4 regions of the Streptomyces sp. NPDC090499 genome follow, and region 4 is predicted to be linked to each of the others. Evidence: riboswitches for the same ligand, from Rfam matches in the RefSeq annotation. Region 4 holds a riboswitch; each other region holds the start of a gene.

What was found. A riboswitch is a leader RNA that binds a small molecule or an ion and turns the genes downstream of it on or off. The one in region 4 is predicted to bind cyclic di-AMP.
Region 1: linked by a shared signal. The riboswitch ahead of ACIQVL_RS13665 (NlpC/P60 family protein) and the one ahead of ACIQVL_RS47945 (M23 family metallopeptidase) in region 4 are both predicted to bind cyclic di-AMP.
Region 2: linked by a shared signal. The riboswitch ahead of ACIQVL_RS19735 (C40 family peptidase) and the one ahead of ACIQVL_RS47945 (M23 family metallopeptidase) in region 4 are both predicted to bind cyclic di-AMP.
Region 3: linked by a shared signal. The riboswitch ahead of ACIQVL_RS43885 (peptidoglycan DD-metalloendopeptidase family protein) and the one ahead of ACIQVL_RS47945 (M23 family metallopeptidase) in region 4 are both predicted to bind cyclic di-AMP.

Annotation. Positions count from the first base shown of each region.
Region 1 is NZ_JBIVXP010000003.1:360,615-368,846, forward strand. Features, by position in the region: gene ACIQVL_RS13640 (DUF5691 domain-containing protein) at 1-60, shown strand, start outside; gene ACIQVL_RS13645 (cobalamin B12-binding domain-containing protein) at 212-628, opposite strand; gene ACIQVL_RS13650 (esterase/lipase family protein) at 955-1,821, shown strand; gene ACIQVL_RS13655 (M23 family metallopeptidase) at 2,064-3,545, shown strand; gene pcrA (DNA helicase PcrA) at 3,747-6,239, opposite strand; cyclic di-AMP (ydaO/yuaA leader) riboswitch at 6,552-6,727, shown strand; gene ACIQVL_RS13665 (NlpC/P60 family protein) at 6,735-7,907, shown strand; gene ACIQVL_RS13670 (tellurite resistance/C4-dicarboxylate transporter family protein) at 8,142-8,232, shown strand, end outside.
Region 2 is NZ_JBIVXP010000005.1:95,601-100,832, forward strand. Features, by position in the region: partial or broken gene ACIQVL_RS19710 (hypothetical protein) at 1-350, opposite strand, end outside; gene ACIQVL_RS19715 (8-amino-7-oxononanoate synthase) at 707-1,834, shown strand; gene ACIQVL_RS19720 (DUF397 domain-containing protein) at 1,945-2,172, opposite strand; gene ACIQVL_RS19725 (helix-turn-helix domain-containing protein) at 2,182-3,042, opposite strand; gene ACIQVL_RS19730 (ATP-binding protein) at 3,255-3,713, shown strand; gene ACIQVL_RS19735 (C40 family peptidase) at 3,751-4,224, opposite strand; cyclic di-AMP (ydaO/yuaA leader) riboswitch at 4,228-4,412, opposite strand; gene ACIQVL_RS19740 (hypothetical protein) at 4,774-5,082, opposite strand; gene ACIQVL_RS19745 (ATP-dependent Clp protease proteolytic subunit) at 5,090-5,232, opposite strand, start outside.
Region 3 is NZ_JBIVXP010000021.1:115,993-124,224, forward strand. Features, by position in the region: gene dxs (1-deoxy-D-xylulose-5-phosphate synthase) at 1-174, shown strand, start outside; gene ACIQVL_RS43860 (aspartate aminotransferase family protein) at 202-1,587, shown strand; gene ACIQVL_RS43865 (helix-turn-helix domain-containing protein) at 1,647-2,279, shown strand; gene ACIQVL_RS43870 (DUF6126 family protein) at 2,276-2,398, shown strand; gene ACIQVL_RS43875 (tyrosine-protein phosphatase) at 2,420-3,217, opposite strand; gene ACIQVL_RS43880 (alpha-galactosidase) at 3,416-5,491, shown strand; cyclic di-AMP (ydaO/yuaA leader) riboswitch at 5,799-5,959, shown strand; gene ACIQVL_RS43885 (peptidoglycan DD-metalloendopeptidase family protein) at 5,964-6,929, shown strand; gene ACIQVL_RS43890 (SGNH/GDSL hydrolase family protein) at 7,156-7,941, shown strand; gene ACIQVL_RS43895 (TetR/AcrR family transcriptional regulator) at 7,986-8,232, opposite strand, start outside.
Region 4 is NZ_JBIVXP010000029.1:19,141-27,372, forward strand. Features, by position in the region: gene trmB (tRNA (guanosine(46)-N7)-methyltransferase TrmB) at 1-166, shown strand, start outside; gene ACIQVL_RS47935 (PrsW family intramembrane metalloprotease) at 177-1,529, shown strand; gene ACIQVL_RS47940 (aldo/keto reductase) at 1,634-2,578, opposite strand; gene ACIQVL_RS47945 (M23 family metallopeptidase) at 2,762-3,799, opposite strand; cyclic di-AMP (ydaO/yuaA leader) riboswitch at 3,807-3,967, opposite strand; partial or broken gene ACIQVL_RS47950 (PP2C family protein-serine/threonine phosphatase) at 4,218-4,559, opposite strand; tRNA gene ACIQVL_RS47955 (tRNA-Met) at 4,955-5,028, opposite strand; gene ACIQVL_RS47960 (dihydrofolate reductase family protein) at 5,138-6,268, opposite strand; gene ACIQVL_RS47965 (MarR family winged helix-turn-helix transcriptional regulator) at 6,396-6,923, shown strand; gene ribA (GTP cyclohydrolase II) at 7,089-7,730, shown strand; gene ACIQVL_RS47975 (O-methyltransferase) at 7,785-8,232, shown strand, end outside.

The sequences.
Region 1 (8,232 bases), on a different contig from region 4:
GTGACGACACTGAGGCTGCGGGCGGCGATGCTCTCGGAACTCGACGAGCGCGCCTCGTAGAAAGGCGAGCGATGGCGGCCCGCCAGGGGCGCCGGGGGCACCCCCGACCGAACCCGGCCGAAGGCTGGGGGAGGAACTGCGCGGCCGGTCCCCACCGGCGCGCGGCCGGCCCACGACCCGCACGCCGAAGTCAGCCCCCCGCGGACGCGGCCTACGCCTCGGTCGGCTGCCGCACGTTCTCCCGGACCCACTCCACGATCGACGACGTCGTCGCCCCCGGCGTGAAGATCGCCGCGACGCCCTTCTCCTTGAGGGGGGCGATGTCGTCCTCGGGGATGATGCCGCCGCCGAAGACGAGGATGTCCTCGGCGTCACGCTCCTTGAGGAGGTCGATGACCGCGGCGAACAGGGTGTTGTGGGCGCCGGAGAGGATGGAGAGGCCGATGGCGTCGGCGTCCTCCTGGATGGCCGTGTCGACGATCTGCTCCGGCGTCTGGTGGAGCCCGGTGTAGATGACCTCCATGCCCCCGTCGCGCAGCGCCCGCGCGATGACCTTGGCCCCGCGGTCGTGGCCGTCGAGCCCCGGTTTGGCCACCACCACACGGATCGGACCGGCTGCCACACCCATCACTGCCTCCATGACCACGAAACGAACACGCCAACATCCATGCGTACCGAGAAGTACCGCACATTCGGCGCGTTCCGCCACCCACCTCAAGTGAACGAACGTTATCTCCAGCATCCCGCAACCGGCAGTTTCGCGGAGGTTACAGAGGGGGAAATCACACACAGCGGGACACGTCAGGGAGCCGCAGCGTGGTCCGCGGGGACGGCAGGAGCGCGCGACGCGGCACGTCGTCGCACCCCGCCACCCCCGCAGCCTCCGCCCCGGCATCCCCATGAGGGCACACGGGGGACGGAGCTGTCCTCGGCGTGCCGACAGGAGGTCGGCCGATGAAGGTCACCGAGGTACTGCTGGAGCCCTTTCTCCCGTTCTGCCGCCGCTTCCTGCCCAGCAGACTCGCCGGCCTCTCGCTGGCCCTCCTGAAGTCGACCGCCCTGGAGGCCGCGATCCTGGCCGGGCATCTGCTGCTCTACCCGACCGGCCTCACCCCGGAGCGCCGCCCGGCGGTACCGCCCGCGCCGCCCGCGGAGCCCGACGGAACGGCCCGGCTGCCGGTCCGGGCGGCTCCGCCGGTCGTGCTGCTGCACGGCTTCATCGACAACCGCTCGGTCTTCGTCCTGCTGCGCCGCACCCTCGCCCAGCACGGCGGCCAGCGCGTCGAGTCACTCAACTACTCGCCGCTGACCTGCGACATCCGCACCGCCGCCGAGCTGCTCGGCCGGCACATCGAGGAGATCTGCGAGCGCACCGGCAGCGGCCGGGTCGACATCGTCGGGCACAGCCTCGGCGGGCTGATAGCGCGCTACTACGTCCAGCGCCTCGGCGGTGACCTGCGCGTCCGCACGCTGGTGACGCTCGGCACCCCGCATTCCGGCACCCGGGTGGCGCCGCTGGCGGACGCGCACCCGATCGTGCGGCAGATGCGCCCCGGCTCGGCGGTCATCGAGGAGCTGGCCCGGCCCGCGCCGGGCTGCCGTACCCGGTTCGTGAGTTTCTGGAGCGACCTCGACTCACTGATGGAGCCGGTGGAGACGGCCCGCGTCGACCACCCGGACCTCCTGACGACGAACGTGCGGGTGACCGGCATCGGCCACCTCGCCCTGCCCGTCCATCCGGCGGTCGCGACCGGTATACGACAGGCCCTCGACGAAACGCACCCGGAGGAGCGGATCGCCGGCGGTCTGACGGTGGCCTGAGGGCGCGCCGGAGCGCCCGTTCGGGAGCTGGCGGGGTCCCCGGAGACCTCCGGGGACCCCCACTCGCCTCGAACAATCATCGAACACAAAGCCAAACCCGCGCCCGCCGTCCCCCGAAACACGGCCGAATGCCCGTTTCCCGAAACAGCGAAACCTGTTGAAGATTGTCGCGCCCGCATACCGCCGGGTACAGTCGCCGCACTGCTCTGGCAGCCCCTGTTGTCGAGGCGAAAGAGAAGTTGGTGAACGACCGTCACCCGTCGGGGACCATGACCACCCCGGCCCCGGCTTCCGACGCCGACCCGGCGCACTACGCGTCGTACGGCACCCAGGAAGCCCAGTACGGCGACTTCACCACGTACAGCGACCACACCGCGACCGGTACCGCGTTCCACAGCGACCCGCTCTTCGGCAGCCTCCCCGGCGAGGGCCAGGCCACCGGTGCCTACGACGCCACGCAGTGGCAGACCGCCGGCGGCCAGACACCGAACTACGACCCGTACGCGGCCCAGCACCATGCCGCCTACGACTCCGGTGCCTACGACAGCACCGCGTGGACCGTCCCGGCACAGGGGACGGCCCCCGACGCCAGCGGCCAGTGGGACGCGAACGCCTGGCTGCAGCCCGAGCAGTCGGGCATGGCCGGTGCGACCCAGCAGTGGGAGTGGGGCACCCAGGCGTTCGACACCGGCGTGTACGACGCCACGCAGTGGAACTCCGACGGCACCCCGGCGCACGCCCCCGAGCACGAGTCCGAGCACGCGCAGCAGCACGAGCCGTACGGGGACTTCGGGGAGCAAGTGGAGCACGGCCAGTACGCGGAGTACGGCGGGCACGACGGGTTCGCGGAGTCCGCGGCGGACTCTTCGGACGGCGCGGAGTTGACCGCGACCGGCGAACTGCCTGCAGTAACGCCACTGCTGGAGGACCAGGAAGAGGTCACCCCGGCCGCGCCGCCGGCGACTCGCGCCGGCTCCCGCGCGGGGGCGCGTTCCCGTCGCCGTACGCCTCCCAAGCGGTCCGCGCTGCTGACCGTCGCGGTGCCCTCCGTGTGCGTGATGGGGGTCGCCGGGATCGCGGCCGCCTCCGTCAACAGCCTGACCGACGACGGCAAGGACACCACGGCCTCGGCCTCCGACGCGCAGTCGGTGAAGCCGTCCGCCGCCAACAGCAAGCTGGACGCCCAGCTGAGGACGCTCTCGGCGGGCGCCGACGACTTCGCCGACCGGGCCAGCCGGACGCAGGAGCGCATCGACCTCAAGACCCAGCAGGAGACCGAGAAGAAGAAGGCGGCGGCGGAGGCGGCCCGCAAGGAGCGGCTGCGCCCCAAGTACGCGCTTCCGGTCACGCAGAGAGGGCTCAGCGCCTATTTCGGCCAGGCCGGTGTCAACTGGATGTCCGTCCACACGGGCATCGACTTCCCCGTCTCCTACGGCACCACGGTGATGGCCGCGACCGACGGCGTCGTCTCCACCAAGTGGAACAGCGCCTACGGCAACATGATGATCGTGACGGCGAAGGACGGCACGGAGACGTGGTACTGCCACCTCTCGTCGTACCGCGTCGCCGCCGGTACGACGGTGAAGGCCGGCGACCCGATCGCGTACTCCGGGAACTCCGGGAACTCGACAGGACCGCACCTGCACTTCGAGGTGCGGCCGGCCGGCGGCGCCGCCATAGACCCGCTGCCGTGGCTGCGCAGCCACGGGCTCGACCCGACCTGATCCGGCCGGCAGGCGTGGGGCCCCGCCGCGGCGGGCCAGGCGCAGACGGCCGGTCTCGGTCAGAGGTGCACTACGGTGGGGCAAGAGGGCCTTCTCGGTACTCGGTGGAGATGTCGCAATCCACACCGAAGCCGGAAGGCCCTCACTCGTTCAAGACCACCTAGCCGTGCCGTCCGTCACCAACCTCTATGGACAGAACAGCTAGAGCTTCTCCACCGGCGCGTACCGCAGCAGCAGCCGCTTCGGCTTGTCGTCGCCGAAGTCGATCGTCGCCTCCGCGTTGCCGCCCGTGCCCTTCACCGCGACGACTGTGCCGAGCCCGAACTGGTCGTGGGTGACGCGGTCGCCGACCGCCAGCGACACCACCGGCTTCTCCGAGGTCCGCCGGGTGGCGAAGCCGGACGCGCCCGACGCCGAGGAGCGCGAGCGGGTCGAGGAGAGCGAGGCCGCCACGCCCGCGGCGGGCCCGGAGGAGACCGGCGCCATCGCCCCGGTCCGCTTCCACTCCAGATACGCGCCGGGAATCTCCTCCAGGAAGCGCGAGGGCGGGTTGTACGACGGCTGGCCCCAGGCGCTGCGCATCGCCGACCGCGTGAGGTACAGCCGCTCCCGCGCACGCGTGATGCCGACGTAGGCGAGCCGCCGTTCCTCCTCCAGCTCCTTGGTCTGGCCGAGGGCGCGCATGTGCGGGAAGACGCCGTCCTCCATGCCGGTCAGGAACACCACCGGGAATTCGAGGCCCTTGGCGGTGTGCAGGGTCATCAGGGTGATGACGCCGTCGCCGTTCTCGTCGTCGTCGGGGATCTGGTCGGAGTCGGCGACCAGGGCCACCCGCTCCAGGAAGTCGGCGAGGCCGCCGGTCTGCTCGCCCTCGCCGGACTCCTGCTCGAACTCCAGGGCCACGGAGGCGAGTTCCTGGAGGTTCTCGATGCGGGTCTCGTCCTGCGGGTCCGTGGAGTTCTGCAACTCGGCGAGGTATCCGGTGCGTTCGTAGATCGCCTCCAGGACTGTGGCGGGTCCGGCGCCGGACTCCACGACCGTGCGGAGGTCCTCCATCAGCGTGTTGAACCGCTTGACCGCGTTCGTCGACCGCGCGGCCATGCCGTACGCCTCGTCGACCCGCTTGAGCGCCTGCGGGAAGCTGATCTTCTCGCGCTGGGCGAGGGCGTCGATCATCGCCTCCGCGCGGTCGCCGATGCCGCGCTTGGGGACGTTGAGGATGCGCCGGAGCGGCACGGAGTCCTCCGGGTTGGCCAGCACCCGCAGGTACGCCAGGACGTCCCGGACCTCCTTGCGCTCGTAGAAGCGGACGCCGCCGACCACCTTGTAGGGCAGGCCGACCCGGATGAAGATCTCCTCGAAGACACGGGACTGCGCGTTGGTGCGGTAGAAGACGGCGACATCGCCCGCCTTCGCCTCGCCCGCGTCCGTCAGACGGTCTATCTCCTCGGCGACGAACTGCGCCTCGTCGTGCTCGGTGTCGGCGACGTAGCCGGTGATCTGCGCGCCCGCGCCCGCATTGGTCCACAGGTTCTTCGGGCGGCGGGACTCGTTGCGCTCGATGACCGCGTTGGCGGCGGAGAGGATCGTCTGCGTGGAGCGGTAGTTCTGCTCCAGGAGGATCGTCGTCGCGTTCGGGTAGTCCTCCTCGAACTGGAGGATGTTGCGGATCGTGGCGCCCCGGAAGGCGTAGATCGACTGGTCGGCGTCACCCACGACGCAGAGTTCGGCGGGGGGCAGGTCGTGCTCGCCGGGCGGGGTGTCGGTGCCGTCGGCGCGGACACCGGTGCCGACCAGTTCGCGCACGAGGGCGTACTGGGCGTGGTTGGTGTCCTGGTACTCGTCGACCAGGACGTGCCGGAAGCGGCGGCGGTAGTGCTCGGCGACGTCCGGGAAGGCGCGCAGCAGGTTGACCGTCGTCATGATCAGGTCGTCGAAGTCGAGGGCGTTCGCCTCGCGCAGCCGCGACTGGTAGAGGGCGTAGGCCTGGGCGAGGGTCTTCTCGAAGCCGTCGCTGGCGCGGGCGGCGAAGTCCTCCTCGTCGACCAGCTCGTTCTTGAGGTTGCTCACCTGGGCGCTGAACGACTTCGGCGGGAACCGCTTGGGGTCGAGGTCCAGGTCGCGGCAGACCAGGGCCATCAGGCGCTTGGAGTCGGCGGCGTCGTAGATCGAGAAGGAGGAGGTGAAGCCGAGCTTCTTGCTCTCCCGGCGCAGGATCCGCACGCAGGCGCTGTGGAAGGTCATCACCCACATCGCGTTCGCCCGCGGGCCGACGAGGTGCTCGACGCGCTCCTTCATCTCGCCCGCGGCCTTGTTGGTGAAGGTGATCGCGAGGATCTGGCCCGGGTGCACCTGGCGTGCGCCGAGCAGATGGGCGATGCGGTGGGTGAGCACACGCGTCTTGCCGGAACCGGCGCCGGCCACGATGAGCAGCGGTGAGCCGGCGTGCACGACGGCTGCCCGCTGGTTGTCGTTCAGCCCCTCCAGGAGCGCGGCCGTGTCCAGGGCCGGGCGGGCTGCGCCGTCGCGGTAGTAGGTGTCCCGGTCCGGGGGCACGTCGAACTTCCCGCCGAACAGATCGTCCGGAACCGGCTCCGGAGCGTGCTCGTCCTCGGGCGGCGGCGGAGGTTCCTCGTCATGGCCGCGGGGGGCCTGGAGGCTCGCCAGGAAGCTGTCGTCAAAGAGGCTGCTCATCGCTCTCCGAGTCTAGGGCGCCCCACCGACAACCGGCCGCCGCCCCGAAAACTCGCCCCGGTGACCGAACAGATCCACTCCGTCACGGCAGGTCGACGCGCGTCCCGCAGCCGCGAACACTCACCTCGAACCTTCCGACACCACCAGGCAAGTCGCCCATAACGTTCCGAATCGCCCCACCCAGATACGCCGCAACGCCAAGGTCACGAAAATGTATCGGGCATATCGCACATCAAACTTCACAGGGACCACACGAGTTGGCTAGCGTGCCGGGCAGGCCGTACGACCCCCACCGGCGAACATCGCCGGGCCGCACGGCCTCCGCCGAGTCCGGAGTGCCGCCGCGCACCCGGAGCCGGGGACCCACACCGACCTTGGGGTGAATCGGTCCCGACTCCCCACCGGGGGAACGGACCGTAGGGCAACCCTTCCGAACCACCCGCCCGAACCCGACAGCTAACTCGGTAGGCGGAACATTGGAAGGAGTCGCCCCCGTTGGCGTCGCACCGCAAGTCCCGGCCGTCAGGAACACGCGCGGCAGGCATACGCACCCCCGCCCTGGCCACCGCCGCCCTCACGTCCATGGCCCTGTTCTCCCAGACGGCCGAGGCCGCGCCCTCCGACGACGGCAAGCCGAGCCTGGAGGAGGTCGAGAAGAAGGTCGACTCCCTGTACCGGCAGGCGGAGTCGGCGACCGAGAAGTACAACGCGGCCAAGGAGCGGACCGGCAAGCAGCGCAAGCAGGTCGACACCCTGCTCGACGACGTCGCCCGGCGCACCGACCGGCTCAACAAGGCGCGTGAGGAACTGGGTTCGTTCGCGGCGGCCCAGTACCGGACCGGGGCGAGCGTCCCCGACACGGCGACCTTCCTGCTCGCGGACAGTCCCCAGGACTACTTCGACCAGGACCAGTTGATGAGCCGCCTGACCTCGCGCCAGAAGGGCGCGGTCGACGACTACGTCACCGAGCAGTCCGCGACCATGAAGAAGCGGCAGGAGGCCTCCCAGAGCCTCGAGACGCTCACCGAGACGCAGGACGACCTCAAGACCGCCAAGACCACCGTGCAGACGAAGCTGGCCTCCGCGCGGGAGCTGCTGTCCCAGCTGACGGCCGCGGAGAAGGCCCGGCTGGCGGCGATCGAGAAGCAGCAGCAGGAGGCGGCGGACCGCAAGGCGGCGGAGCTGGCGAAGCAGCAGGCCGCGGCGGCCGAACAGGCGGCGTCGTCGTCCTCTGCGTCGAGCGGCTCCTCTTCCGGCTCGGGCTCCTCTTCCGGCTCCAGTTCCGGCTCCGGCTCGGACTCCGCCTACGCCACGAAGGCAGCCAAGGCGATCGCCTTCGCCCGCGCACAGATCGGCAAGCCGTACGTCTGGGGCGCCACCGGCCCCGGCTCCTACGACTGCTCCGGGCTCTCCCAGGCCGCCTGGAAGGCCGCGGGCGTCTCCCTGCCCCGCACCACCTACGACCAGGTGAACGCCGGCACCACCGTCTCCCTGGCCGACGCCGAGCCCGGCGACCTGGTCTTCTTCTACGACGACGTCAGCCACGTCGGCATCTACATCGGCAACGGCATGATGATCCACGCCCCCAAGCCCGGCGCCTACGTCCGCGAGGAGTCGATCTACTACGGCGGCGAGTCGATCATCCACAGCGTGGTGCGCCCGGCCTGACCCCGCGGGGCGCCCGTCACCTCTCGGGCGCCCCCACCCGCTTCCCTCCGCCGGCCCGCACACACCACGGCGCCCGCCCGCCGTCACGCAACCCCGGCCTCCTGCCGAAGCCCCCTGGCACTCCTGTCCGCCGCGACCGTACGTTCGCGCGTCCGGCGCGGTTTTCGGGCCGCACGCGCGCGTGCCCCGCCCGCACCGCGGCCGGCTCTCCCTAGCATCAGGGACATATCCGGCATGTCACCTCTCCGCGCCTGGTGGGCGCAGCGTCCGCCCGCGGCCGGGGCCGCCGTGATGGCCACCGGCATCATGTCGGTGGGGCTGCACC
Region 2 (5,232 bases), on a different contig from region 4:
CTGGTGCGCAAGCTCGGGGAACGCGGCCTCCCACACCTCGCGGACATGCCTGCTGATCATGGTTCTCATCAGGGGCCACTGCGCGAGGAGGAGATCGCGGTTCAGGAAGCCGGTGATGTCATCGCGCTGCCCCCCCCGGCGAGTACCGTCCGATAGAGGCCCATGCACTGACGGGGCCGGTCGAGATCGTAGGTGCGCAGTCCCGACCAGACGATGTGAAGCGGCAGCTCGACCTGACCGTGCTCCGGCCCTGTGAGGTCTTCCAGGGAGGCGGGAAGCCGCCTCGCGTACCGCTCGTGCAGCACCTCGGCGGCAGAGGGAGTGGCATCAGAAGATGACTGCTGGACCATGGCCCCCAGTATTACCGTGTGCGCCGGGCGAATGGCACGGCGGACGCGGCCCGGATGCGGCAACACCGAGCGCCTGTACTCCGCACTCGACTATCTCCCACCCGAGGAGTTCGAGACGGCTTACTACCGCTCTTTGACCACTCCGAACGCCGCCCGAGACACACAAGATCGGCCGCTACGAAACTCGGGGCAGCTCAACAGACCGTGAGAAACGATCACCCCGAGAGGGCGTGATACAGCATCTGACCTGGGCGTTTTCCCTGCTTGACAATACCGGGTGTGGGTATTGCCACACAGTGGGTGGCTGGTGATCCCGCTAGGGTCTGTCCACTGCCTACAAATTCACCGGAGGGGCCATGGCGTTCGGCTGGATCGACGAGCAGGCGGAGCAGCGCCGCCGCGCCGGACTCGTACGGACCCTGCGCCCCCGCCCCGCCGACTCGCCCCTGCTGGACCTGGCGAGCAACGACTACCTGGGCCTCGCCCACCACCCGGAGGTCGCCGAGGGCGCGGCCGGGGCGGCCCGGACCTGGGGCGGCGGCTCCACCGGCTCCCGGCTGGTGACCGGCACGACGGAACTCCACACCGAGCTGGAGCGGGAGCTGGCCGATTTCTGCGGGTTCGAGGCCGCCCTGGTCTTCTCCTCCGGTTACGCGGCCAACCTCGCCGCCGTCACCACGCTCGGCCCGCACGGTTCCCTGATCGTCTCCGACGCCCTCAACCACGCCTCCCTGATCGACGGTTGCCGGCTGGCCCGGGGCGCCACCCAGGTCGTCGGACACGCCGACCCGGACGCCGTGCGCAAGGCCCTCGGGACGCACGAGGGGCCCGCCGTGGCCGTCTCCGACACGGTGTTCTCGGTCGACGGGGACGCGGCACCGCTGGCCGCGCTGGCCGAGGCGTGCCGGGAGCACGGCGCCGGGCTGCTCGTCGACGACGCCCACGGGCTCGGGGTGCTCGGGGACGGCGGGCGGGGCGCGCCGTACGCGGCCGGGCTCTCCGGGGCCGACGACGTCGTGGTCACGGCGACCCTGTCGAAATCGCTGGGCAGCCAGGGCGGGGTGGTGCTGGGCCCGGCCCGGGTGATCGACCACCTGGTGAACGCGGCCCGGACCTTCATCTTCGACACCGGCCTGGCCCCCGCCGCGGCGGGCGCGGCGCTGGCGGCGCTGCGGCTGCTGCGCCGCGAGCCCGCGCGTGCGGAGCGGGCCCGCGAGGTGGCCGCGGAACTGCACGCACGGCTGACCGCCGCGGGTCTGGAAGCGGTACGTCCGGACGCCGCGGTGGTCTCCGTGCGAGCCCCGTCCCCGGAGCAGGCCGTGCGGTGGGCGGCCGACTGCCGTACGGCAGGCCTGGCCGTGGGCTGTTTCCGTCCGCCGTCGGTGCCGGACGGCATCTCGCGGCTCAGGCTGACCGCCCGTGCGGACCTCTCCGGGGCCGAGATCGAACGCGCTGTACGTGTGATCGGCAAGACACGACCATGAGTCGGCGTGACACGGCCGGGCCTGGCTCGCGAGCGGATACGGAGTCGGGAACGGATGGGTGCGAGTCTGATCGATTTCGTTCGTGTCTGATCAGACTCTTCGGGGGCTGATCAGCCGGCGAGTGCCGCCGTGAAACCCGCCCAGCTCTCGGGGGAGAAGAGCAGTGCGGGTCCGGCCGGAGCCTTGGAGTCGCGCACGGCGAGCAGTCCGGCCGACGGGCCGGAGCGCGGCCGTGCCGTCTCCACGCAGTTGTTCGCTCCGGTGCTGTAGCTGCTGCGCAGCCACCGCAGTCCGTGCAGATCAGCACTTGAAGGTACGTTCCGAGGCAGTGCAGTCATGGTGCCTCCTTACGCGCCGTCAGCTATTGCGGCGATGTAATCCAACGAGTCCTCGGGCGAAAGGGCGTGGATCCGGAGCGTGTCGAAGGCCTCCGTGTAGGCCTGCAGGTCTTCTTTCCGCTCCAGGTAGAGGCTACTCGTCAACTGGTCGATAACAACCACGTCCAGATCAGAAGTGCTCGGAAATGAGAAGATTACGAAAGGTCCGGTGATGCCGATATGCGCTCCGGCCGCGAACGGCAGCACCTGGAGCCGTACCTGCGGCAGCCGGGCCGCCTCCATCAGCCGCTCCAGCTGCCGTGCCATCACACCGGGACCGCCCACCTCCCGGCGCAGCACCGCCTCGTCCAGGACCGCGCTCAGCTCCAGCGGCGGATCGTTGCGCAGCACGTCCTGCCTGGCCAGGCGTACCTCCACCAGGGTGTCCAGGGAGTCGTCGGCGTGCCCGTCCATGGCCGCCCGGGTCACCGCGCGTGCGTACTCGGGGGTCTGCAGCAGCCCCGGTACGACCAGGGTCTCCAGCGTGCGCATCGCGCGGGCCTGTGACTCCAGGCTGATGAAGTCCCGGTAGGCGGGCGGCAGGACCCCACGATAGGCGTGCCACCAGTGATGCCGGCCCGCCGTGTCCTCCGACCCCGCCAACACCAGCAGCAACTCGCGCAGTTGCCCCTCGACCACGCCGTAGGCGTCCAGAAGTAACCGCACATCGGCCGGTTTCACACCGCTGGCGCCGGTCTCGATCCGGCTCACTTTCGACTGATGCCAGCCCACCAGACGGGCGGCCTCACCGCTCGTGAGGCCGGCGCCGGTGCGCAGTGTGCGCAGTTCGGCGCCCAGTTTCCGGCGGCGTACCGCGGGACCGTTCTGCATGGGCTACTCCTTACTCCTTCCGAGCCGCCCAAATACGGTCTGAGGTCGCAGAGTTCACCGCTTCGAGCGACAGATATATGCATATCTTGGTGGATCGCTCCCCGTGACCGGCCCGGTAATGGCAGTCTGGCGAAGAAGCACCAGTCCGGGACCGTACTCGAACCATCCGCTCCGTGTCGGACTCCGGTCCCGAGGAAAGGGACGACGTCGCCATGGCAGACCACCTGGAAGCATCCGTCACTCTGCCGAGCGATCCCGCCTCGGTCTCCGCCGCCCGCTCCTACGTGCTGGACACCCTCGCGGAGTGGGGGCTGCCACGGGAGACGGAGACCGCGGACACCGTCCGCCTCATCGTCTCCGAACTCGCCACCAACGCCGTGCAGCACACCTTCGGGCAGTCACCCACCTTCACGGTGGACCTCGTGCTCGACCGGGACGAGCAGCTGTGCATCGGCGTCACGGACAGTCATCCGCGCTTCCCGAAGAGACTCCCCGCCGCGGTCCAGCAGGACAACGGACGCGGCATGGTCATCATCCGCTGGCTGACCGCCGAGTGCGGCGGCAAGCTCCGGGTGCGCCCCACCCGGGAGGGCGGCAAGACCGTCTCCATCGAACTGCCCTGGACGGTCCCGGCGGGCACCGTCACGGCGGCCGGCCAGCAGGAGCCGTAGCCCCGAGCCCCTGCCGGCCGGCCGTCGTGGGAACGGGTCAGCTGACCCGGCCGTACCAGACGCTGCGCGTCCAGATCTTCTGGAGCCTGACCACGTCCCCGGTCTTCGGGGCGTGCCAGATCTTTCCCTTCCCGGCATAGATGCCGACGTGGTACACGCTGGACCCCGAGTGGAAGAAGACCAGGTCCCCGGCCTTGCGGTTGCCGGCCGAGATGTGACGGGTCTTGTTGTACTGCTGGGCAGCCGTACGAGGCAGCTTCTTGCCCGCCTTCTTGAACGAGTACAGCGTCAGCCCGGAGCAGTCGAACCTGTTCGGTCCGGTGGCGCCCCACCTGTAGGGCGAGCCCTTCTTCGAGGCGGCGACCTGAAGTGCCTTCGTCGCCATCGTGGCGGCCGAGGCGTCGGAGGCGACACCCGGTATCACGATCGAGCCGCCCACGGCGGCGATGGTCAGCGCCGAGGCCGTACCGGCCCGGGCCATCAGCGACGGAACACGATTGAGCGCAGTCATGCGCAACCCTTCGTCAGCCGCCTGTGAAGGATGACCTGTCGGATTCGGGCTGGCGAAGTTGCCCGGCCGTGTCACCACGGCTTCACCCCAAGGGCTGCTCGGCCCGGTCATGGCGTGACCGTGCCGGCGACCCGTCGTGCTTGGGTCCTCCACTCCTGCCGATGCACTTCTGTCGACGGGTCAATCCGGGCGGCGGCAGGACTCGGCGTCCGCCCGGACCGCCCCGCCGCTGTGGCGGGGGCTTGTCGTCAGACAGGGATCTTCACTCACGCGTGTCCGAAAATCCCAACGGAATCGGGGATTTGTGGGGTTACTCACCACCCACCCGTTCGGGTGGACAGCCTTCTGTTCGATTCTCCGTCAACTGCCCTGCGTAGCCCCGGACCTGCGCGGAAGCCGCCCGCGGGCACCCCCGCGCAGGCAACCTGAGCGGCTTCCGCGGTCGGGTAAAACCACGCCACGCTCCGCCGAACGGCGGTAACCCCTTTGGGTCGTTTCGGCTCCGGCCCGCCCGCGCCGTCGACGGGCCGGACCGGAGTCCGGCGGGTGTCAACCTACGCAGTCGGGCGGGAGCGCGACGCGAGCGGTCCGGCGCTCGCCGTCGAGCACCCGCAACGCACGTGCCAGCGTGTCCCCGTGAAGCTCCGTCTCGCCCCGCAGATGCATCAGGGCGAGCGCGTCACGCAGCTCGGACGCCGCGCGCACCAGCGCCTGCGCGGCGCGCAGCCCGCGGTAGGTGTCCTCGTTCCGCGCCGGATTGATCCGGCCCAGCAGATCCACCACGTCCAGATAACGGTCGATCAGCTCGCCCTCGGCGCGGGTCAGCGCCGGCAGCGGCGGAAGCTCCGGTGGCAGCATCGGCCGCTCACCCCGCGTCCGGCAGGCCGGGCAGGGACCGGCGGGTGGGCACCACCCGGTCCACCAGCCCGTACGCCAGCGCCTGCGGCGCGTCCAGGACCAGGTCCCGCTCCAGGTCCTGGTGCACCTGTTCGGCGGTACGCCCGGTGT
Region 3 (8,232 bases), on a different contig from region 4:
CTGGCCGACATCGGGCTGACGCCGGTGGAGATCGCGGGGCGGATCGGGGCAAGTCTCGCGGGGCGGGGTGCCGCGGGGGGCCGTTCGGCGGGTGCGGCGCCGTCCGGGCTGGTCGCGCAGTTCCTCCCCCAGCCTTCGGCTGGGGGTACCCCCAGCGCCCCTACGGGGCGCTGACCGTGAGGGCGCTTACAAGGAGAAGGAATGACGACGGAGTTCGACCTCGGTGCCTTGCTCGCCGAGCGTGGCGGTGAGCGGTACGAGCTGCATGCGAAGTACCTGAACCACCAGCTCCCGCGCATGCTGCACACCATCGGGTTCGACAAGGTCTACGAGCGGGCCGAGGGCGCGCACTTCTGGGACGCGGACGGCAACGACTACCTGGACATGCTCGCCGGGTTCGGGGTGATGGGGCTGGGCCGCCACCACCCCGTCGTCCGCAAGGCCCTGCACGACGTGCTGGACGCCCAGCTGGCCGACCTCACCCGCTTCGACTGCCAGCCGCTGCCCGGACTGCTCGCCGAGCGGCTCCTCGCGCACAGCCCGCACCTGGACCGGGTCTTCTTCGGCAACAGCGGCACCGAGGCGGTGGAGACGGCCCTGAAGTTCGCCCGTTTCGCCACCGGCAGACCCCGCGTCCTCTACTGCGACCACGCCTTCCACGGCCTGACCACCGGCTCGCTGTCGGTCAACGGCGAGGACGGCTTCCGGGACGGCTTCGCCCCGCTGCTGCCCGACACCGCCGTCCCCCTCGGCGATCTCGACGCGCTCGCCCGGGAGCTGAAGAAGGGCGACGTGGCCGCCCTGATCGTCGAGCCGATCCAGGGCAAGGGGGTGCACGAGGCGCCGCCCGGCTACCTGCGGGCCGCGCAGGAGCTGCTGCACAAGCACAAGGCGCTGCTCATCGCCGACGAGGTGCAGACCGGCCTCGGCCGCACCGGCGACTTCTACGCCTACCAGCACGAGGAGGGCGTCGAACCGGACCTGGTGTGCGTGGCCAAGGCGCTGTCCGGCGGGTACGTCCCGGTCGGCGCCACCCTCGGCAAGGACTGGATCTTCAAGAAGGTCTACTCCTCCATGGACCGCGTCCTGGTCCACTCGGCCAGCTTCGGCGCCAACGCGCAGGCCATGGCGGCCGGGCTCGCCGTCCTCTCGGTCATGGAGAACGACCAGATCGTCGCCGGTTCCCGGGCCGTGGGGGAGCAGCTCAGGTCCCGGCTCGCCGCCCTCACCGACAAGTACGAGCTGCTCGCCGAGGTACGCGGCCGGGGCCTGATGATCGGCATCGAGTTCGGCCGGCCCAGCTCGCTGAAGCTGCGCAGCCGCTGGACCATGCTGCAGGCCGCCCGCAAGGGCCTGTTCGCCCAGATGGTCGTCGTACCGCTGCTGCAACGGCACCGGATCCTCACCCAGGTCTCCGGCGACCACCTGGAGGTGATCAAGCTCATTCCGCCGCTGGTCGTCGACGAGTCCGACGTGGACCGCTTCGTGGACGCCTTCACCGACGTCATGGACGACGCCCACAGCGGTGGCGGCCTGATGTGGGACTTCGGCAAGACGCTGATCAAGCAGGCGGTGGCCAACCGCTAGCTTTTTGTCTCTGAGGCAAGAAAATTGCCTCGGAGACAAAGCTGCGGCTGAATGGAGGCATGAGCTCCTCCGCGAACGAGCGGGCGGGCGGGCCGGTCGAGGACCTGCCCGTCGTCGCCCCGCAGCTGCGCGCCCTGCGCCGCCGCGCCGGCCTCACCCTGGAGGCCGCCGCCCGCGACGCCGGGCTGTCGCCCGCGCACCTGTCCCGGCTGGAGACCGGGCAGCGGCAGCCCTCGCTGCCGATGCTGCTCGCGCTCGCGCGTGTCTACGGTACGACGGTATCGGATCTGCTGGGGGAGACCGTCGCCGACCGGGACGCGATCGTGCGGGCCGGCGACATGGAACCGACCCATGCCGGCGGCTGGACGTACTGGCAGGCCGGTGCGTCCGGCCGGGGGATGCAGGCGCTGCGCGTCCGGGTGCCGTACGGCTCCCAGGGCGACATCGTGCGCGTGCATCCCGGCGAGGAGTGGCTGTACGTCCTGCGCGGCCGGCTCCGGCTGCGTCTCGGTGACACGATCCATGTGCTCGCGCCCGGCGACAGCGCGCACTTCGACTCGCTGACCCCGCACCGGCTCGCCGCCGAGGACCACGACGGGGTCGAGCTCCTGTTCGTCCACACCCTGCTGCAGAGCCCCACGGCCACCCTGTGCCTGGGCCCCAGCACTGGCATCACTGGAGAGCTGCCGTGAGCAACATCGAGGAGAAGTTCCCCCGGTCCCTGTGGATCCGGCTGGTCATCTATCTCGCCGTCGGGCACGTCCTGGCAGGCTTCCTCTTTCTGCTGTTCTCCCTCGGTGGCAAGGGCTGAGCCGCGGCCTTCCGCCCGGCCTCAGTCGAGCAGGCGCTCGCGCAGCCGCTCCCGGGTCTCCGGGGCCAGCTTCAGGCCCTGCTCCAGGTAGGTGTCGACGTCGCCCCAGGTCTCGTGGATGCTCTCGAAGGCCGCCGCGAGGTACTCCGCGCGGGCGTCGAAGAGCGGGCTGAGCAGCTCCATCACCTCGGGGCTGTACACGCTCTCCCCGCTGCCGCTGCGCCGCACCTTGTAGCGGCGGTGCTTGGCGTTGGACTCCAGGTAGTCCACGAGGATCGCGTCCCGCTCCACACCCACCGCGAGCAGCGTCACGGCTATGGAGATGCCCGCCCGGTCCTTGCCGGCCGCGCAGTGCATCAGCGCCGGGACGCTGTCCTCGGCGAGCGCGTGCAGCACGCGCGAGTGCTCGTCGGTGCGGTCCTTGACGATCGAGCGGTACGAGGTGACCATCCGGGCCGCGGCCTTGCCGTCGCCCAGGAGTGCGCGCAGCTGGTCGATCTCGCCCTCACGGACCATCTTCCAGAAGTCGGCGCCGTGCGCCGGGTCGGTCAGCGGCAGGTTCAGGTTCCGTACGCCGGGCAGCTCGACGTCCGGGCCCTCCAGCTTCTGGTCGGCCGCGTTGCGGAAGTCGAAGATCGTGTGCAGACCGAGCGAGCCGAGGAACTCCGCGTCCTCTTCCGTCGCGTGCGCCAGATGGCCGCTGCGGAACAGCACGCCCGGCCGCACCCGGCGCCCGTCCACGGTCGGCAGGCCGCCCACGTCACGGAAGTTGCGCACACCGGCCAGCTCGGGCTCGGTCGACGGGACCTGCTGCGTCACGGGGGGCTCCTCCCGGTCGGACCCGTCGGCGCTGCTCGTCGACGGGCACTGGACCGACCATACGACATCGGTTTCCACAGGCAATGAGTTGTCCACAGGCAGCGCCTCCGCGGCCAGTGGCCCTTGCCTCCGGGGCCCGTGGCCCCGGATGATGTTGGTGCTTGAGTGGATCTGTTGGCACCTGTGTGAGGTTTCTCGATGGTGGACATCGCCGAAAACGGTCGTACCTGGCTGCTGTCGGGCCCCGGCAGCAGCTATGCGCTGCATCTGACGGAGACCGACGAACTGCTCCACCTGCACTGGGGGCCCAGGATCCGGCTCGCCGACGCCGAGGAGCTCAGCACCCGGGCACTGCCCGACTACTGGGCCTTCGAGTCCCCGCTGGACGGCCGCGAGGAGTACCCCGTCGAGGGCGGCCCCCGCTTCGTCCGCCCCGCGCTGTCCGTGCGGACCGAGGAGCGCCGGGGCACCGAGTGGACCTTCGGGTCGTACGAGGTCGTCGAGGACGACGAGCTCCGGCTGCGCTTCACGGACGACGGCATCGTCATCACGCTGCACTACCGGATGCGCGGCGATGTCGTCGAGCGCTGGGTGACCGTCGACAACGAGGCGCACGCGCGCGTGGAGCTGCTGCGCGCCGACCCCGCCGCCTGGACGCTCCCCGACCGCGAGGGCTGGCGGCTCTCCCAGCTGCACGGCCGCTGGGCCGCCGAGTCCCGGCTCACCAGCGCCCCGCTCACCTACGGCGAGAAGGTCATCGGCAGCCGCCGCGGCCATACCAGCCACCAGCACCTGCCCTGGGTCGCCCTCGACACCGACGCCACCGAGGAGCGCGGCGAGGTCTGGGGCTGCGCCCTCGGCTGGTCCGGCTCCTGGCGCATCGCGGTCGCCCAACTTCCCGACGCGCGCGTGCAGATCACCGGCGGCGCCGGCTACGACGACTCGGGCCTGCTGATGCTGGCCGAGGGCGAGTCGTACACCAGCCCGGTCTTCGCGGGCCTGTGGACCGACGGCGGCTTCGGCGGGGCGAGCCGCGCCTGGCACGCCTACCAGCGGGCGTACATCATCCCGGACGCCGACCAGGACCGGCCGGTGCTTTTCAACTCCTGGGAGGCCACCACCTTCGACATCTCCGAGGAGCAGCAGGCCACCCTCGCCCGCCGGGCCGCCGCGATCGGCGTCGAGCTGTTCGTGGTGGACGACGGCTGGTTCGGCGCCCGCACCAGTGACCGCGCCGGCCTCGGCGACTGGACGCCCAACCCCGACCGCTTCCCCAAGGGCCTCAAGCCCCTCGCCGACTACGTGCACGCCCTCGGCATGGAGTTCGGCATCTGGGTCGAGCCCGAGATGGTCAACCCGGACAGCGACCTGTACCGCGCCCACCCCGACTGGGTGCAGTACCAGGAGGGACGGAAGCGGACCGAACTCCGCAACCAGCTTGTCCTCAACCTCGCCCGCGAGGACGTCCGGGAATACCTCTGGGAGCAGCTCGACACCCTGCTGTCCAGCGCCCCGATCGACTACGTCAAGTGGGACTTCAACCGCTGCTTCACGGACGCGGGCTGGCCCGGCGAGCCCTACCCGCAGCGCCTGTGGGTCGACCACGTGCGCGGGCTGTACGCGCTGCTCGACCGGATCCGCGCGGCCCACCCGAACGTCGCCATCGAGTCCTGCTCCGGCGGTGGCGGGCGGATCGACCTCGGGATCATGAGCCGTACCGACGAGGTGTGGACCTCCGACAACACCGACCCGCTGGACCGCCTCGCCATCCAGCACGGCTTCAGCCAGATCCACCCTGCCCGGGTGATGTCCGCCTGGGTCACCGACAGCCCGAACCACCAGCTCAACGGCCGGGTCAGCTCGCTGCGTTTCCGGTTCGTCAGCTCCATGGCCGGGGCGCTCGGGGTCGGCGGCGACCTCTCGAACTGGACCGAGGAAGAGCTCGCCGAGGCCGGCCGTTGGGTGGAGCTCTACAAGGAGATCAGGCCCCTGGTGCAGCGCGGCGACCAGTTCCGGCTGCGGCCGCCGGCCGGCGGGCTCAGCGCGGTGCAGTACACGCTCGGCGACGAGACCGTCGTCCTGGCCTGGCTGCAGGCGCAGAGCTACGGCGAGCCGGCGCCGGCGCTGCGGCTGCAGGGGCTTGACCCGACCGCGTCGTACGAATGCCGTGAAACGGGCGAAGTGCACCGGGGTGCGGTGCTGTTGCACCACGGGCTGCGCACCGGGCTGAAGGGCGACCTGGATGCGGCGGTCTTCCGACTCCGCCGGATCTGAGGCATCTGCCCGAATTGGTACTTTCATTACGACTTGCTCCGGAATAAGTGGACGTGGCGTGACGTGCGTGAGGAGCGTCATATTCGTGACCGTCCGTCGCGCGTCATGCTCACGTAATGCCGATATTTCGCAGGCGAATTGGAAATCCGAATGGGCCGGAATTCACGGAGGGTGACCGGAATTCCCGGTAACGGATCAAGTCGGGACCTGACGGCCGGAACCGGGCGCTTGTCCACGTCCGTCTCACTCGCTTACGTTCGCCACACATCCGGGCGGAACGCCGAATCCTGCCGCCGCCCGGAGTCCCCACACACACTCACCCGTGCCCGGCAGGAGCGGGGGACCCGCCAGGTATGACCGCCTGTTCCGGTTCCCGGGACGGCTAGGGGTGTAGCCACGTCTTCCGGTGTGGCCGGGCAGCTCCAGCCCGAACCCGACAGCTCACCTCGCAGGCGCAGGAGAGGAATGCGCCATGCCCGCGAAGGGTAAGCACCGCCGTCCCAAGTCCCAGCGCCTCACTCGTTCGATGGCCGTCGCCGGAACCGGCGGTGCCGCGCTGGCCCTGCCGCTCATGGGGGCCGCCGGCGCCCACGCGGCCACCACGCAGTCCCTTTCCGAAAAGACCACCCAGTCGCTTCCCGTCGTCGAGAAGGCCGCGGTGAAGGAGGCGCCCGCAGGGAATTCCGGCACCGCGCATTCCGCACGGCGGATCTACACGGTGGTCCCCGGTGACTATCTCGCGAAGATCGCCCGTGACCAGAACGTCCGCGGTGGCTGGCACCGGCTCTACGCCGACAACCGGCAGGCGGTCGGCGGCAACCCCTCGCTGATCCACCCCGGCCTCAGGCTCACCCTCGGCGGCCGGCACGCCGCGCCGACGGACTCCGGCTCCCGTCACGAGGCGCAGTCGAACCCGCAGTCGTCCACCTCGTCCTCGGCCCCGTCCTCGTCTGGTTCCTCGGCCTCGTCCGATTCCCTGGGTTCCTCGAGCAGTTCGGTCAATTCGGGCAATTCGGTCGCGACTGCTTTCGGCTTCACCCTCCCGGTCTCCGGTGGCACCATCGGCACCGGCTACCACGTGGCCGGCAGCATGTGGTCCAGCGGCTACCACACTGGCGTCGACTTCGTCGTCCCGACCGGCACCCCGGTCAAGGCCGTCGGTGCCGGCACGGTCGTCACGGCCGGCTGGGGCGGCGCTTACGGCAACCAGGTCGTCATCCGGCTCGCCGACGGCTACTACGCGCAGTACGGCCATCTCTCCGCCCTGTCGGTCTCGGTCGGCCAGACCGTGACTGCGGGCCAGCAGATCGGCCTCTCCGGCGCGACCGGCAACGTGACAGGCCCGCACCTGCACTTCGAGATCCGCACCACCCCCGACTACGGCTCGGACGTGGACCCGGTCGCCTACCTCCGCTCCAAGGGCGTCACCGTCGGCTGACCGCGCGGCCCCGGCCTGCGGTGTTTCCGGGGTCGCCCCACACGCGGCCCCGGAACTCGATCAACACTTCAACGCCGCTGGTCAGGGACTTATTCCAAGATTGGCAAAGTATTTAAGGGTGTCTTATCTCACCGAGCGTCAACCCCTTATTACGGTCGCGTAGGTCACAGCCGAAGGTGAATCATGGCCCGATGTGGGAGACGATTCGAAGAGTGACAATGCATCAGTGATCGGGTCGTACGCAGCGGTGGGGGACAGCTTCACCGAGGGCGTGGGAGACCCCGGCCCCGACGGGGCGTTCGTCGGCTGGGCCGACCGGTTCGCGGTACTGCTGTCCGACCGGCAGCCCGAGGGCGACTTCAGTTACACCAACCTCGCCGTGCGCGGGAAACTGCTCGACCAGATCGTGGCGGACCAGGTGCCGCAGGCCCTGGAACTCGCCCCGGACTTGGTCTCCTTCTGCGCGGGCGGCAACGACATCATCCGCCCCGGCACCGACCCCGACGAGGTGGCCGAGCGGTTCGAGCGGGCCGTGGCCCGGCTGACCGAGGCCGTCGGCACGGTGCTCGTGACCACCGGCTTCGACACCCGGGGCGTGCCCGTCCTCAAGCACCTGCGCGGCAAGATCGCCACGTACAACGGACACGTCCGGGCCATCGCCGACCGCTACGGCTGCCCGGTCCTCGACCTGTGGTCCCTCAAGACCGTGCAGGACCGGCGGGCCTGGGACGGCGACCGCCTGCACCTGTCCCCCGAGGGGCACACGCGCGTGGCGCTGCGCGCCGGTCAGGTGCTCGGCGTCGAGGTGCCGGCCGACCCCGACCAGCCGTGGCCCCCGCTGCCGCCCCGCGGCACCCTGGAGGTCCGCCGCGACGACGTGCACTGGGCCCGCGAGTACCTGGTCCCCTGGATCGGGCGCCGGCTGCGCGGCGAGTCGTCCGGCGACCACGTGACGGCCAAGGGGGCGCTCTCCCCGGACGACATCAAGATGCGGATCGCCTCCGTGGCCTGAGGCGGAACCGGCGGGTAAGGGGCGGCCGCACTGCGGGCCGCCCCTTACTCCTGCTCGGGCAGCCCGAGTTCGCGGGCCAGCGCCTCGTCGGCCCACGCCTGGGCCCTGGCCCGGGGGACGGCGCCGGGGTACGAGGTCAGCTGGACGGCGAGCCCGTCGAGCAGCGCGGTCAGCCGCAGCGCCGCCGCCGTGGGGTCGGGGCACCGGAACTCGCCGGCCGCCACCCCCTCGGCGATGACCTCGGCGATGGCCGCCTTCCACTGCTGGTCCAGCCCCTTGGTGACGTCCCGC
Region 4 (8,232 bases):
CACGCAGGCCGAGGGCGGTTTCGCGCCACGTCCGGCGCACCGGCCGCTGACCCGTTTCGAGGGCCAGGGACTGGACAAGGGACATGTGGTGAACGATCTGCTCTTCCGCCGCGTACAGCACCGGGTGCCGCAGAGCGAGCGGCACCGTCAGGAGTCACCTCGTTAGGGTCGATGCCGTGGCCACCTCCCCGCCGCCGTACCCGCAGTACTCACCACAGCCGCCGCGGCCGCCGTATCCGCCGGACCCCGCCGGGCACGGTCTGCGGCATCCCCGCTGGTGGCAGCGGCGCTGGGTGCGGTACACGGCGCTGAGCACGCTGCTGGCCGTCTCCGGTCTGGTGATCCTCGCGCTGGTGCGGGAGCAGACCGGGACCGAGGGCTTCCTCGTCGGGCTCGGGCTCGCCGTGCTGCCCGTGCCGCTGCTCGTGGGCGCGTTCCGGTGGCTGGACCGGGTACAGCCAGGACCCTGGCGGAACCTGCTGTTCGCCTTCGCCTGGGGCGCCTGCGCGGCCGCGCTGATAGCCATCGTCGCCAACAGTTTCGCGACCAGGTGGATAGCGACGGCGACCGCGGACCCGAGCAGCGCGGACACGCTCGGGGCGACCGTGATAGCGCCGGTCGTCGAGGAGTCCGCGAAGGCGGCGGCCGTCCTGCTCGTGTTCCTCTTCCGCCGGCGGGACTTCACCGGGATCGTCGACGGGGTGGTGATAGCGGGGGTCACCGCCACCGGGTTCGCGTTCACCGAGAACATCCTCTACCTCGGTACGGCCTTCGGGACCGACCAGCTGAGCGGGGACAGCGGGATCGCCTCCGTCACCGCCGCGACGTTCTTCGTGCGGATCGTGCTGTCGCCGTTCGCGCATCCGCTCTTCACCGTCCTCACCGGCATCGGCTTCGGCATCGCCGCGCTCTCCGGGGAGCGGCAGCGGGCGCGGCGGGCGCTGGTGCCGGTGGCCGGGCTGCTGCTCGCGATGAGCATGCACGCGTTCTGGAACGGGTCGTCCACGTTCGGGCAGTACGGGTTCTTCGCCGTGTACGGCATGTTCATGGTGCCGGCGTTCGGACTGCTGACCTGGCTGGCCGTCTGGACGCGGCAGCGGGAGCTGCGGGCCGTACGGGAGGAGCTGCCGGCGTACGTCTACGCGGGGTGGCTGGGCACGGCGGAGCCGTTCGTGCTCGGGTCGATGCGGGCGCGGCAGATGGCCCGGGAGTACGCCGCGTACCACTTCGGGAAGGCGGCGGGGCGGGCGGTCGCCGAGTACGAGGGGTACGCGACGACGCTGGCGCTGCTGCGGCGCCGGGGGCGGCGGGGGCGGGCGGGGGCCGACTTCGTGGCGCGGGAACGGGAGCTGCTGACCGAGCTGTGGAGCCGACGGGAGCTGGTGCGGCCGGCCCTGGAGTACGCGGCCCGGACAGCCGCACCGAGCGGCTGGCCGGGGTACGGCGGATACGCGCCGCCGGCCTACGGGGCGACGGTGCCGTATCCGGCCTCTCCCGCCGCTCCGGCCTACAACCCGTACCGGAGTTAGCGCTTCGGGTCGCGCCCGGCCCGGCACCGCCGGAACACGCCGTACGGGCCGAGCGGCGTTGCGGCGGAAAGGGTGCAGCGCAGGAGCGGGGGGCGGGGGCTCCGTCAGGCGGAGGCCGTTGTCAGCTTCGTCAGTTCCTCGGTCGTCAGGGTCAGGTCGGCGACGCCCAGCAGGGGCGGGAGTTGCTCCAGCGTCCGGGCCGAGGCGATCGGGGCCGTGATGGTGGGCTGGGCTGCCAGCCAGGCCAGGGCGACCGTGGGGACGGGCGCGGCGTGGGTCTCGGCGATCTCGTCGAGGGCGGCCAGCACCTTCCGGCCGCGCTCCGACTCGGCGTACTGGGCGGCCCGGCCCGCCCGCGCGCTGTCGACCGTCGTACCGGGGCGGTACTTGCCGGTGAGGAAGCCGGCGGCCAGCGAGAAGTAGGGGACGGCCGCGAGGCCGGTGCGGGAGGCCAGGTCCTGGAGGGGGCCCTCGTAGGTGTCACGGGAGACCAGGTTGTAGTGGGGCTGGAGGGCGACGTACCGGGCGAGGCCCTCGCGGTCGGAGAGGTCCAGGGACTCCTGGAGCCGCTCCGGCGTGATGTTGGACGCGGCGATGTGCCGGACCTTGCCCGCCCGCACCAGCTCGTCCAGCGCGCCGATGATCTCCTCGACCGGGATCTCGGGCTTGTCGAAGTGCGTGTAGTACAGATCGATGTGGTCGGTGCCGAGACGGCGCAGGGACGCGTCGGCGGCGGCCTTGATGTTGGCGGCGGACAGGCCGAGGTACTCGGGGTGCTGGCTGACCTTCGTCGCGATGACGACGTCGTCGCGGTTGCCGCGCGCCTTGACCCACCTGCCGATGATCGTCTCGGACTCGCCGCCCTTGTTGCCCTCGATCCACGCCGTGTACGAGTCGGCGGTGTCGACGAAGTTGCCGCCCGCGGCGGTGTACGCGTCGAGGACGGCGAAGGAGGTGGCCTCGTCGGCGGTCCAGCCGAAGACGTTGCCGCCGAGGGCGAGCGGGAAGACCTCGAGGTCGGAGGAGCCGAGTTTGCGGAGAGCAGTCATGCTCCACTTCAACACGGGTCGCCCGGAGACCCATCCCGTCGAGTACGAAGGTCTCGTAAAAGCGGAATCCGCGGCTCGGCACACCGGCGGCCCTGACGCCGGGGGGTTGTCGTCAGGGCCGCCGGGGGCCGGTCGGTGCGGTCCGAATCCGCGTCCGGTCGGGTTGCAGCAGGTCAGGTCGGGTCAGGGGTTGAGGCCCTTGCCGCGCAGCCAGGTCATCGGGTCGATGGCGGTGGCCTGGCCGTTCGGGTGGACCTCCAGGTGGAGGTGCGGGCCGGTCACGTTTCCGGTGGCGCCCACCCGGCCGATGACGTCGCCGGTGGCGACCTTCTGGCCGACCTTGACGCCGATCGAGGACTGGTGGCAGAACCACAGCTCGGTGCCGTCGTCGAGGGTGATGATCGTGCGGTAGCCGTAGGAGCCGGCCCAGCCCGCCTCGGTGACCGTGCCGCTGTGCACGGCCTTGATCAGCGTGCCGGTGGGCGCGGCGAAGTCGAGGCCGGTGTGGTAGCCGGAGGCCCACATGGAGCCGGCCTGGCCGAAGGTGCCGGTGATCGTGTACGAGACGACGGGCAGCGTGTACTGCTTGGCCAGCTCGGCGAGGCGGGCCTGCTCGGCCTTCTGCTTCGCGGAGGCCTCGGCCTTGTCCTTGGCGTCGGCGGCCTTGGCGGCGGCCGCCTTCTCCGCCTTGGCCTCGGCGTCCGCGATCGCCTTGTCGGCGGCGGCGACGGCCTTGGCGCTGGCCTTGGTGTCGAGCTGGTTCTGCTGCTGCGCGGCCTGGGCGATGATCCGGCTGCGCAGTGCCTCGCCGGCGTCGGACGAGGAGGAGTCCGCGTCGGTGGCGGTCGTCGTGGTGACGCTGCTGAGCGCGGTCTGGGTGGCCTGGTGGCCGCCGCCCTCGCCGAGCAGGGCGTCGACGGAGGAGGGCAGGTCGGGCAGCGAGATGGAGACCGGCGGCTTGCCGGTGTTGGCGCTGGCCATGCCGCCCGCGCCGACGGCGGCGATGACGCCGACGCCGAGAACCGTGGAGCTGCGGGCGAGCCCGCCGCCCTTCTGCTTGGCGACCCGGTGCCGGCCGCGCGCCGCGGAGAGCGACTCCTCGGTGGGGTTCCACTCCTCGAAGGGGCCCTCGTCGGCGCGGTAGCCGCCGTAGCCGAAGGTCTCGGGCTGACGCTGGCTGGGCACGAACGGGGCTGTAGGAGCAGGCGGGTTGGACGCCACGCGGGCGCACTCCTTTCCTTCCGCTGCCTACCGGGTTAGCTGACGGGTTCGGAGCGGGAAGGTCTCCTACGCGCGTATACCGGCCGTTTCGTACCCGGCGGTAGCCGTGCGATTCACCCCAAGGTGGTGGTTCCCCGGTTCCCTTGCGGGATTCGGCGCGTGCGCACGGAGCCGTCGCGGGTGACGGCTGGGACGACCGCGCTGCGTTATCGAACGTTAATAGACACGGCTACCAGATTCCAAGCAGTTCGTCTTGATCATTAAGCTTTCAAAGCATGGACTTACCTGCCACGACCGGTAAAAAACGGTCGAGTCGATGGTGTGCACTGCTCAGCTCAGGAGTCACACAGGTTTTGATGGTGACTCAGTTGTTATGCGCAGGGCGGTCGTCCGGACACCGAACGTGACCGCGCGCCGCTCAGGGCCGCCGTACGGCGAGCAGCGCCATGCCGTCCGTCATGCCGCCGCCGGTGTGCCGGCGGACCTCGGCCGCGAGCCGGGCCACCAGGGCGCCGGGAGTGGCGGCGGTACGGCCGGTCAGCCGCCGCTGCGGGTCGTAGAACCGGCCGTGCGCGTCCCGCGCCTCGGAGAGACCGTCGGTGTACAGCAGCAGCGTGGCGCCGCTCGGGAACGCGTGCTCGGCCGCCCGGTCGGGCCACGCCCCCAGCTCACCCAACCCGAGCGGCAGCGCGGCCTCCGGCGCCCGCACCGGGCACACCTCGCCGTCGCCGGGCAGCAGCAGGGGCGGCGGATGACCGCGGGGCTGCCGTGAAGAACGGGACCGCGGTGAAGGCCACGGGGGTGACGAAGTCGTAGCAGATGCCGGCGCAGATCAGCAGCGCGGGCAGGAGGCGGGCGAGGGTGCGGGCGGATGTGACGGATGCCGGGCCTGCCGGACCGTGCCGCTCCGCGTCTGCGCCGCCCACCGCACGACCCCTCTGCTGTTCCGTGCCTCCGACTTGCGCGGTGTGCTCGACGTGTTCGATGCGTCCGGTGTGTTCGATGCCTGTCCGTCCCAGGTTTGCGGCTGTGAGCGGGTGGGGCGAACGGTGTGAGCCGGGCGGATGAGTACGGAAGTGTGTGATGAGGAACACGTGCCCGGACATGACTCAGGGCCGGAATCCTCGGATCTTGGATTCCGGCCCTGAGTTTCAGTAGCGGGGACAGGATTTGAACCTGCGACCTCTGGGTTATGAGCCCAGCGAGCTACCGAGCTGCTCCACCCCGCGTCGGTGAAACCAGCATACGCCATCGGAAGAGGTGGAGTCACACGGGTTACTTCCGGTGGACGCCTCAGGTCGGCTCAGGCCCGCTCAGATCGGCTCAGCTCAGGTCGGCTCAGGTCAGCAGATGCCCGTTGGGCGCCTTCGCCTCCCCCTCGTACTCGCCGAGCACCAGCACCTCCACCCCGGCCTCCCGCAGCATCCCCGTCCCGTCGGCCGCCGCCACGAACGTGTCCGGCTCGCGCCACGCCGTCACCACCCGTCGTACCCCGGCCCGGAGGACCAGCTCGGCGCAGGGGTGCGGCCGGGAGGCGCGGTGGGTGCAGGGTTCGAGGCTGGTGTAGACCGTGGCCGCGGCCAGCCGGGGGTCGTCCGCGGGGATCTTGGCCAGGGCCGCCTCCTCCGCGTGGACCACGGGGTCGCCGGCCTCCCGGGAGTGGCCGCGGGCCAGTTCCGTGCCGTCGGCCGCGACGACCACCGCGCCCACGCTGAACGCGGTCCGGGAGGGCGGGCACTCTGCCGCCAGTTCGCAGGCGAGCCGCAGCCAGTGCCGGTCCGCGGCGGCCGCCGACCCGCCGGTACCGGGGGCCGTGGGCTCGTAGCGCATGAGGACGACGTCCTCGATCCGGCGGGTCTCCAGGAGCCGCAGCCGCCCGGCCTGGTACCCGCCGGGACCGAACAGCCGCGGTGCCTTCGGGTCGCCGACGAGGAGGGGGGCCAGGACCAGCTGGAGCTCGTCGGCCAGGCCCTGCTGGAGCAGCTGGGTGTGGACGGTGCCGCCGCCCTCGACCATCAGCCGCCGTACGTCCCGTACGTCGTGCAGGTGCTCCAGGAGCAGCCGCCAGTCGAGGTCGGCGCCGAGGGAGACGACGTCGGCGGCGATCCCGAGGGCGCGGGCCCGCCGCACGCCCTCGTCCGTCGTGTACACGGTCTTCTCGCCGCCGGTGTGCCAGAACTTCGCGTCCGGGTCGAGGTCGCCGGTCGCGGTGACCGTGACCTTGAGGGGGTACTCGGCCCGGCCGGCGGCGGTCCGGGCCGCGCGCCGCTCCGGGGAGTTGACCAGGAGCCGCGGGTTGTCCGCGCGGATGGTGCCGGCGCCGACCAGGATGGCGTCGACGCAGGCCCGTACCTCGTCGACGCGGTCGAAGTCGGCGGGCGAGGAGAGCAGGAGCCGGTCGGGGCCGGTGTCGTCGAGGAAGCCGTCGAGGGAGACGGCGGCGGACAGCAGAACGTAGGGGTACGGCATCGGACGCGCTCACTCTCGGCGGGCGGGCGAGCAGGCTGACCGGCCGGCCGTACGGCTGACGGGGAGCGGCCTGACTGCTCTGACACGGACGCTTGGTTAAAGTTTGAAACAAACCTACACTGGTGCCATGACGACTCGCTGGCTCACTCCGAAGGAGCAGCGCGCCTGGCGCGCCTACATGGCGGCGACGCACCTCCTGGAGGACGCGATCGACCGGCAGCTCCAGCAGGACGCCGGCATGCCCCATCTGTACTACGGCATCCTGGCCAACCTCTCCGAGGCGCCGGAGCGCAAGCTGCGCATGACCGATCTCGCCGAGAAGTCGAAGATCACCCGGAGCCGGCTGACGTACGCCGTGACCCGGCTGGAGAAGGACGGGCTGATCCGGCGCGAGGACTGCCAGTGGGACAAGCGGAGCAGCTTCGCGATCCTGACGGACGAGGGCATGACGGTGCTGGAGCGCACGGCGCCGGGCCACGTGGAGACGGTACGGGCGGCGGTCTTCGACCATCTCTCCGCCGAGCAGGTGGAGCAGCTGGAGGAGATCGGCACGGTGATCGCGCGGGCGCTGGAGGGTGAGGGGGCGACTCCGCGGCCGACGTCGGACGAGCTGCCGTGGCGGCGCCGGTCGTCGTCGCCCTGTTCCGGATCCTGAACCCTGTTCGTGCACTTGATTTCCCGAAACCGTACGGAAATCTGTTGCTTCAAATTTAAAGCATGGGGTAGGGTTCCAGCCGTGGATCTGCTTCAAATCTGAAGCAGGCTCCCGCGACGTCCCGTACCGGGACTGCCGTCCTGCACCCGGACACTGGAGAACCCGATGACCGACTTCCCCGCCGCCACCCAGCGCGCCCGCGTCCGGGTCCCGCTGCGCTTCGCCGACGGCTACAGCGTCAACGCCGAACTCGTCACGTTCCATGGCCTGACCGACGGCCAGGAGCACGTCGCCGTGGTCCTGGGCGAGCCCGCCCCCGGCGCCCTGCCGCTGGTGCGCCTGCACTCCGAGTGCCTGACCGGCGACGTCTTCGGCTCGGCCCGCTGCGACTGCGGACCCCAGCTGCGCGAGGCCGTCGAGCGCATCGCCGAGCGCGGCGGCGTCCTGCTCTACCTGCGCCAGGAGGGCCGCGGCATCGGTCTCTACAACAAGCTCGACGCCTACGCCCTCCAGGACCAGGGCCTCGACACCTACGAGGCGAACGCCGCCCTCGGCCTGCCCGAGGACGCCCGCGACTACACCGCCGCCGCCCAGATGCTGGCCGCCCTCGGCATCACCGAGCTGGACCTGCTCTCCAACAACCCCGACAAGGCCGAGCAGTTGCGCGGCCTCGGCGTCACCGTCCGGGACCGGGTCCCGACCGGCGTCTTCAGCACCGCCCACAACGTCCGCTACCTGCGTGCCAAGGTCCTGCACACCCAGCACACGCTGCCGCTGTCCGAGCTGACGGAACTCAACGCGGGCTGAACCCCGCCGGCCGGTGTGCTACCAACGACGGGCACACCGACGAGGGGAGCCTCCATGGACGACCGGCTGGCGCGTGTTCTCGACGACCTCCACCAGGAGGGCCGGGCGCACGACGGCCCGCTGGCCGACCGGCTGCTGAGGCTGCGCAACATGACCCCGGACGCGGCCCGGCTGATCTCGACCCTGATCAGGGCCCGGCGCGCCACGTCCGTCCTGGAGATCGGCACCTCCAACGGCTACTCGGCGATCTGGTTCGCCGACGCCCTCCGCGACACCGGCGGCCGCCTGACGACCGTGGACACCGACGCCGCCCGGGTCACCGCGGCCCTGGCCAATCTGGAGCGGGCGGGAGTACGTGAGTATGCGGACGTCCGCCATGCCGACGGCGCCGAGACCCTGGCCGCCGCCCCGGACGCGTCCGTCGACCTGGTCGTGCTCGACGCCGAACGACCGGCGTACGCCGGCTACTGGCCGCACCTGCGACGAGTCCTCAAGCCGTACG